DNA from 2 places in the Collinsella sp. AF15-51 genome. Region 2 is predicted to be linked to the other one. Evidence: riboswitches for the same ligand, from Rfam matches in the RefSeq annotation. Region 2 holds a riboswitch; the other holds the start of a gene.
The links. Region 2 has a riboswitch for thiamine pyrophosphate ahead of thiM (hydroxyethylthiazole kinase). Riboswitches for the same ligand answer to the same signal wherever they lie in the genome.
Positions count from the first base shown of each region.

Region 1: another riboswitch for thiamine pyrophosphate. It lies ahead of thiC (phosphomethylpyrimidine synthase ThiC); the one in region 2 lies ahead of thiM (hydroxyethylthiazole kinase).

Region 1 is NZ_QRYG01000005.1:78,060-82,257, reverse strand. It holds gene thiC (phosphomethylpyrimidine synthase ThiC) at 177-1,511, opposite strand; TPP riboswitch at 1,504-1,619, opposite strand; gene DWW51_RS04105 (hypothetical protein) at 1,683-2,198, shown strand; gene DWW51_RS04100 (YaaA family protein) at 2,239-3,048, opposite strand; gene DWW51_RS04095 (aminopeptidase) at 3,152-4,198, opposite strand, start outside.
Region 2 is NZ_QRYG01000028.1:4,754-8,951, forward strand. It holds gene DWW51_RS09680 (thiamine phosphate synthase) at 1-205, opposite strand, end outside; gene DWW51_RS09685 (thiamine-binding protein) at 202-543, opposite strand; gene thiM (hydroxyethylthiazole kinase) at 547-1,386, opposite strand; TPP riboswitch at 1,438-1,548, opposite strand; gene DWW51_RS09695 (HAD-IIB family hydrolase) at 1,712-2,620, shown strand; gene DWW51_RS09700 (LysR family transcriptional regulator) at 2,631-3,527, shown strand; gene DWW51_RS09705 (5-methyltetrahydropteroyltriglutamate--homocysteine S-methyltransferase) at 3,683-4,198, shown strand, end outside.

The DNA.
Region 1 (4,198 bases), on a different contig from region 2:
TCACTCCCTTGTCCGGTCGGATTCAAATGGGTCTTTAAGTCTGCATTATAAAGATGCCCGGGCCGGCTGTATTCCGAACCCGGGCGGGCGATGCAATCTTTACGCAAATGTAAGCAAATGTTCACATGTCAACAATTGACGAACACCATGTTACCGATTGCGGCTCCGGTGACGCGTTAATCCTCCATGCCGAGGTCGATCGTTGTGCCTTCGAACACCTTGTTAACGGTACGGACGGCGCACATCTTGCCACACATGGTGCAAGTGCCCTCGGTGGCGGCGGGAGACTCCTCGTAGCGCTTCTTGCCCGTAACTGGGTCGAGCGCGCACTTCCACATGGCGTCCCAGTCGAGCTTGCGGCGTGCCTGGCCCATCTTGTCGTCCATGTCGCGGGCGTGCGGCACCTTCTTGGCGATATCGGCGGCGTGTGCGGCGATCTTGGTAGCCATGAGGCCATCGAGCACGTCCTGGGCGTTGGGCAGGCACAAGTGTTCGGCCGGCGTCACGTAGCACAGGAAGTCGGCACCGGAGCTGGCGGAGATAGCGCCGCCGATGGCAGCGGTGATGTGGTCGTAGCCCACGCCGATATCGGTCACCAGCGGCCCCAGCACATAGAACGGGGCGTTGTGGCACAGGCGCTTCTGTAGCTTCATGTTGGCGGCGATCTCGTCGAGCGCCATGTGACCCGGGCCCTCGACCATGACCTGGACGCCGGCAGCCCAAGCGCGCTTGCACAGCTTGCCCAGCTCGATCATCTCGGCAGTCTCTGTGGCGTCGTTGGAGTCGTAGAGGCAGCCCGGGCGGCAGGAGTCGCCGAGCGAAATCGTCACGTCGTACTCGTGGCAGATCTCGAGCAGCTCGTCAAAGTACTCGTAGAAGGGGTTTTCGTTGCCGGTGACCTCCATCCAGCCAAACAGCAGCGAGCCGCCGCGGCTCACGATGTTCATGAGGCGGCCGGTCTCCTTAAAGGTCTTGGTGACCGACTTGTTGATGCCGCAGTGGATGGTCATAAAGTCCACGCCGTCCTCGGCGTGCGCGCGCACGACCTCGAACAGGTCATCCTTGGTAAGCTTGACCAGCGGCTTTTCCATGTAGCCGATGGCGTCGTACATGGGGACGGTGCCCACCATGAGCGGCGTCTCGTCGATGAGCTGCTGGCGGAACTGGCGCGTCTTGCCCGAGTTGGAAAGGTCCATGATGGCGTCGGCGCCAAAGTCCTCGGCGATCTTGACCTTCTTCCATTCCTCGGCGGCATCGGCTTTATCGCCCGAGATGCCCAGGTTGACGTTGACCTTAGTAGACAGGCCCTCGCCGACACCAAAGGCGCGCATGCCTTTTTTGATGTGCACGATGTTGGCGGGAATGGCGATGCGGCCGTCGGCCACGCGCTCGCGGATGTACTCGGGGTCGCGATGCTCGCGCTCGGCGACTTCCTTCATCTGCGGCGTGATCTGCCCGGCGCGGGCGAAGTCGATTTGCGTGACGAGCTTGGGCTCGGTCTGTGTGCTCATTGGCACGGCTCCCTTCGTTGGCATTACCCATATCAGGTTTGCGGGTCAGGGCGGGCGCGCCCAGTCTCAGCCTGCCGTCTTGTCCTGCAAGCTCCCCGTTTATGTAATGGGCTCAAGTATAGCTCGAATGGGTACGATTGGCCTAACGAGCGTGCCTGTGGGGAGGCGAACATGGAAGACAAGCATCTATATCGAGAGACGCAATGGGATGTATCGGCCGAGGAAAGCCGTGCGCACCATGGCCTTGTCGCGATTGGTTTTGCGGTGCTTGCTGTGCTGGTGATTGCCGTTTGTATCTGGACGTTTGGTGGTCGCGGCGGCGCTGCATGGGAGTTCGAGGCTGATGATAGCCTACCGATAATGACGGTGAAGGTCGCGGGTGGCAATACCGTTGCCGCGCCGGGCGACTATTGGTATCCGCGCGATGGATTTGTCCAGCTGCAGCTGAGCGGCGGTTCCATTCCTGGTGAAGAGATCGAGCGCGTGACCTTCGATGCGTCGCTTAAGACGCTGTCGGTCGAGCTCAAAGATCAAGGGGATGTGCCCACGACGATGGATATCGCGCTGACGGAATGGCGCTTGGAACCCCCATCGGGTGTTGCGGTGTCCGAGGTAGAGCACGTCAAGATTGTCTATCAGGACGGCTCGACAAACGGGATTGCAAAGGCCGATGGCTTAGCGGAATAGACGCCGTGCCTAGGCAGCACATTCAAAAGCGGCGGTGGTCCTACAAGGCCTGTTCGTTCAGGAAGACCAAAGTGTTTTTATTTGAAAGCTCGGGAAAGTGGCGATAGCCAACATCGAACGCGGTGAGCCCGCTTACATCCTCGAGCTTGTTTTCTGCCATCCAGCGCACCATGGAGCCGCGCGCCTTTTTGCTGGCGGTCGAGCGCTGGATGGGCTTGCCGTTGCGAATGCCTTCGCCAAAGAGGCATGTGACGGCCGTGGCGTCGCACGCGAGGCAGGGCAGAACGGCTTTGGCATACTCTATGCTGGCGAGGTTGACGATCGTGATGTTGGAGCCCGCCGGAGCGATGGCCCGTGCGAGCTTGTCGCCCCAAAACGCGTAGAGGTCTCGGGCATCGTCGACGGCAAGCTTCGCGCCCATCTCCAGCCGATACGGTTCAACGGCATGAAAGGGGCGTACGCATCCGTAAAGGCCCGAGAGGATCCACAGATGGTCTTGCAGCCATGCGAGCTGCGCGGAATCCATCACCTCGGGTGCCATGCTCTGGTATTGAATGCCGTGATAGGACATGACGGCAGGGGAGAGGTGGCGGGCGAGTGCGGGATTGTCGAGATCGCTGTTATTCAGGATGGGCCGGAACTCATGCAGGGTGTTGAGGCAAGGCCCCAGCAGTTTGTCACTCACGTTCCAGAGCGCCTGCAGGCCACCGCTGCCTTCATTCCGCTCGATATCTAGCAGTGCGCGGTGGAGGTGAGCCGTCTCGTGCGCAAAAGGTGGAATGCCCAGGACTTCAAAAGCATCTTGGGCCGCACGCATCTGCTTGGCGGGCGAAATGATGACCTGCAGCATGGACTCTCCTCTGCCAAAAAGGAAGTTGCGGTGGAATACGGTCTGTTTTGGCCATTTATGGGCCAGTTTAGTCCGTATTTCACCGCAACGGATGAAGGGTCGGTTAGGCGCGCTCGATGAAGGCCTTGTAGCCGCGATAGGCCTCGTAGATATCGGCCTTGTTGGCGACCTCCCACAGGGCGTGCATGGACAGGACGGCAACGCCGGAGTCGATGACGTTCATGCCATACTCGGCCATGATGTAGGCGATGGTGCCGCCGCCGCCCGCGTTGACGCGGCCGAGCTCGCAGGTCTGGAAGTCCACGCCTGCCTCGTCCATGATGTCGCGGATGAGAGCGACGTACTCGGCGTCGGCGTCGTTGGAGCCGCCCTTGCCACGGCTGCCCGTGTATTTGTTAAAGCACAGGCCGCGACCCATAAAGGCGGCGTTCTTGGTCTCGAACTTGCCGGCGTAGCCCGGGTCAAAGCCGGCGGACACGTCAGAGGAGAGCATGCGGCTGCGGGCGAGTGCGCGGCGCAGGGCCAGCGGGCTGCTCTCGCCGGCGAGCGTCATGATCTCGGCGACGGTGTTCTCGAAGAAACGGCTCGTCATGCCGGTGGCGCCCACGGAGCCGATCTCCTCCTTGTCGACGATGAGCGTGATACTCGTACGCTCGACGTCTGCCACGTTGATCTGGGCGAGCATGGAGGGGTAAGCGCAGACGCGGTCGTCGTGGCCATAGCCCAAGATCATGGAGCGGTCGAGACCCATGTCGCGGGCGGGGCCGGCGGGCACGACCTCGATCTCGGCGGAGAGGAAGTCCTCCTCCTCGACGTCGTACTGCTCCTTGAGGATATCCAGGAACATCTGCTTGACGGGCTCCTTGGGAGCGTCCTTGTCGTCCTCGTCAAACTTGACGGGGCGGCCGCCCACGATCACGTCGAGGATCTCGGCGTCGACGGCGTCCTTGGCGGGCTTGGCCATCTGCTCGCTCGAGAGGTGGATCAGCAGGTCGGAGATGGTAAAGACCGGGTCGTCGGCCTTGTCACCGATGTTGATGTCGACGGTGGTGCCGTCCTTTTTGCAGATGACGCCCACGAGTGCGAGCGGGGAAGCGACCCAGTGGTAGCTCTTGACGCCGCCATAGTAGTGCGTGTCGAGATAAGCCAT
Region 2 (4,198 bases):
TCTTGCCGGCCTGTGCGATTGCCTGCGCGGCATCGCCCGTCAGAGCGATGATCTCGCGGGCGCTTGCCACCTTGGAGCGCACCTGGATGCAGGTAAAGCCGGCGTCGAGTGCCTGGGCCACCACATCGCCCACGGGGCGCCCGAGGGTGTTTTCGGGGCCGAGTACCAGATAGGCGGAGATATCAAGGTTGTCGCGGATGCTCATCGTGCTTCCTCCTGCTTTTTGATCTGCGCTTCCATGCGCTCGAGTTTGCCGGTCATGGTGTCGGTAAATCCGGGTCGAATATCTGCCTTGAGCACGACTTCGGTCCGGATGCCCTTGCTCGCCAGCACAAAGGTTGCGTCGCGCACGACCTGCATGACCTCGTCCCAGTCGCCCTCGATCTCGGTGAACATCGAGCTGGTGCGGTTGGGAAGGCCACTCTCGCGAATGACGCGCACGACCTCGGCGACCTCGGCGGACAGCTCATCGCCGGTGCCGCACGGGGCGATGGCCACGGCGACGAGTGTGTTCATGCCGGCGCTGGTTGTGGACTCGGACATGGCTTATGCCTCCTCGAGTTCGAGTTGGTTGTCGGCAATATCCTGGGCGGTCGCGCGGTAGAGCTCGTCGATAAAGGCGACCTTAAAGCTTGCCGGGGCATCGGCGACGGCGGCGGCACGCGTGCCGGCAACGTTGTAGACGGCGGTGCCGCAGACTGCTGCCGTAAACGGATCGGTAGCACAGGCGTACACGGCCAGCACGCCGCCCTGCGAGCAACCGCAGCCGGTGATCTTGGACATGAGCGGGCTGCCGCCGTGGGATTTGGCCACGGTCGTGCCGTCGGTAATCAGGTCGACTTCGCCCGAGACCACAACGGCGCCGTCGGTGTAGCGAGCGAGCGCCACGGCGGCATCGCGGGCGGCGTCGACCGTGTCGGTGGTATCGACACCACGTACGCGGCTCAGATCGGCCGACTCGCCCTCAAGACCCCACAGGCCGGAGAGTGCGATGATCTCGGAGGCGTTGCCGCGTACGATGGCGGGCTTGTACTGCTTGAGCTCGTTTACCAGCTGGGTGCGCAGGCTACCGATGCCCAGACCCACCGGATCGAGCACCCAGGGCTTGTCGGCGTCGTGTGCCGCCTTGGCCGCGCGGGGAATCGTCTGCTCGTAGATGGGGAAGAGCGTGCCCATGTTGAGATAGATGGCGCCGCCGCCGGCAACGAGCGCCTCGCCCTCGTCGGGCAGATAGGCCATGGCGGCCGAACCGCCCACGGCGAGCTGCGCGTTGGCGACAAAGTCGATCGTCACCGTGTTGGTGATGGAGCCGGCCATCGGATTGGTGGCTCGAATCTCCTCTACGGCCTTGACCATATGTTGCTTAAGCTGTTCCGAATCAATCACTGCACATGCCTCCTTGGCATAGAAAAGGGGCGCTGTGCATAGACAGCGCCCCTGTAAAGGCGGCATGCTCCCTACGCCAGCATTAACTGACAGGTTCAAAGGATTGGGCCCTATGCCCTCTCAGCCTTGTGGTTTGCACCGCCGGCACTCCCGCATCGAATCTGTTGTTCCCTATACTAGCGCACCTGCCAAAAAGGGGCAGGTTTATTTTGGCAGGTGGCAACAGGGGTGCTGCATTTTCCCAGATAAAACCTGCCAAGATAAACCTGTCCCTTATTGGCAGGTCGTTACAATAGACGGGATAAAGAATGACCGAGGGGACCTTATGATCAAACTTGTGCTGACCGATATGGACGATACGCTGATTCCAGCCGGGCATGACGGCGCCAGCGACTACGCCATTGAGGGCATTCATGCCATGCAGGCGGCGGGTCTGCACTTTGGGCCGGTTTCGGGTCGTCAGCCGTCCGCGATGGGCTGGATGTTCAAAAACCGCTCCGAGTGTTTTTCGACCGGTGCGTTCTGTAACGGCCAGGTGATGTTTGTCGATGGCGAGGCGGTTGCCTCGCGCGCAACTGATAACGATGCCCTTATGCGCCTGGCCGACTACCTGGAGCAAGAGACCGACGATACCTATTTGAAGGTCTACCGTCTGGGTGATGACTTTTGGGACAACGACGCCTATTGCGTGACAAGCGATCCCGAGCGTGTGCGTCACGCCATGGAGTCAGGCGGCAACGCGTGGCTCAAGGGCGAAGAGGCTCCCTGTCGCCCTGTCGTTGACGATGCCCCGGTATACAAGGCGAATATCTGGAGTGCCCGTTCGCGCGAGGAGCTCGCCGAGCTGCGCGAGCGTGTTGCCGCCGAGGTGCCGGAGCTCTCGCTCGTGTTTCCCAACAACCGCGTGCGCCTGTTCGACGTTCTTCCGACCGGCTGGGACAAGGGCTGTGCTGCGCTGGAGCTGGCGCGCGCTTTGGGCCTGACGCCCGACGAGGTGGCCGTATTCGGCGATTCCGATAACGATTTGCCCATGATCGATGCCGTTCCCAATTCCGTTGCAGTCGCCAATGCTAACGAGGCCGTCACGGCTGCCGCGCGCTGGCATATCGGCGCTGCGGCAGATGGTGCGGTTGCCGGGGCTCTGCATCAGATTGCCGCCTGCGCCGCGACGGGGGAGATGCCGTCGTTTATGCGTCAGATGGACGCGACGGGTTTCGACGTCACGAACGTCTAGGGAGAAAGCCATGAAGCTCCAGCAGCTCAGATATGTCGTCAAAGTTGCCGAATGCGGCAGCATCACCGAGGCCTCGCGCCGGCTCTTTGTGTCGCAGCCTTCGATTACCGCGTCAATTCGCGATCTCGAAAACGAGATGGGTGTACACATCTTTGAGCGCACCAACAAGGGCGTCATTGTGTCCGAGGAAGGCGAGACCTTCTTGGGCTACGCGCGCCAGGTGCTCGACCAGGCCGACCTGCTCGAGGGCAAGTACAAAGGCACGTCCGAGCAGGTGCCGCACTTTAGTGTGAGCTGCCAGCATTATTCCTTTGCCGTTAATGCATTTGTCGATGTAATCCGCGAGTTCGATGCCGCGCGCTACGACTTTACCCTGCGCGAGGAACAGACCCACGAGATTATCGAGGACGTCGCGCATATGAAAAGCGAGCTCGGCATCCTGTATCTGTCGGAGCACAATCGCGAGGTCATCGAGCGCATGCTGGCGGCCAACGAGCTCGTATTCGAAGGACTCTTCTGCGCTACGCCGCATGTCTTTGTGTGCTCCGACCATCCGCTGGCGGGTCGCTCGAGTGTGACGCTCGAGGACTTGGAAGACTACCCGTTCCTGTCCTATGAGCAGGGCAGCTACAACTCGTTTTACTATTCCGAGGAGCTGACCTCGACCTTTGAGCGCCGCAAGAATATCCGCGTGCGCGACCGTGCGACGCTGTTCAACCTAGCTATGGGCCTTAACGGTTACACGGTGTGTTCGGGCGTGATCAGCCATGAACTTAACGGCCCCGGTATTATCTCGATTCCGCTCGATGTAGACGAGTACATGGAGATTGGCATCATCACGCGCAAGAACACGACACTTACGCGCTACGGGCAGGCCTATATCGAAGCGATTCGTCAGCACATCTAGACTGCTGCGTTCTGCGCGGGTCAAATCTCTTTATGGCAGTCCAAACTGATATAGGAAGCATCTATATCAAACTGTTATAAACATATATTTTACGATGTCCATATGAGCGCTCATACTCTGTCCCAGTAAAGCAACCAATGCAAAGGGAGATATCTATGAGCACTTCGATTCAACCGAACGCGCCGTTTCGTGCCGATATCGTCGGCAGTTTTCTTCGTCCGCAGGCTGTAAAGGACGCCCGTGCCGCCTATGTCGCGGGTAAACTCGACGCTTCCGGCCTTAAGGCCGTCGAGGACGAGGCCATCCGCGACTTAGTGGCCAAGCAGAAGGCTGCCGGCCTGCAGGTGATTACCGATGGCGAGTTCCGCCGCAGCTACTGGCACCTCGATTTTATGTGGGGCCTCAACGGCATTGAGCGCCGCGCCTCGCGCACGGGCTACATGTTCCACGATGAGGAGACTACCGCCGACACCGCCGTGGTAACCGGTCCCATTAGCGGCGAGAATCATCCGTTCGTCGAGCACTTCAAATTTATCAAGTCGCTCGAGGGAGAGGGCCAGGTCGCGCGCCAGACCATTCCGGCGCCGATCCAGACGTTCTCCGAAGTCACACTCGACCGCTGCGATGGCCAGCAGGAGAGTCTGCACGCCGTCTACAAGACCGACGAAGAG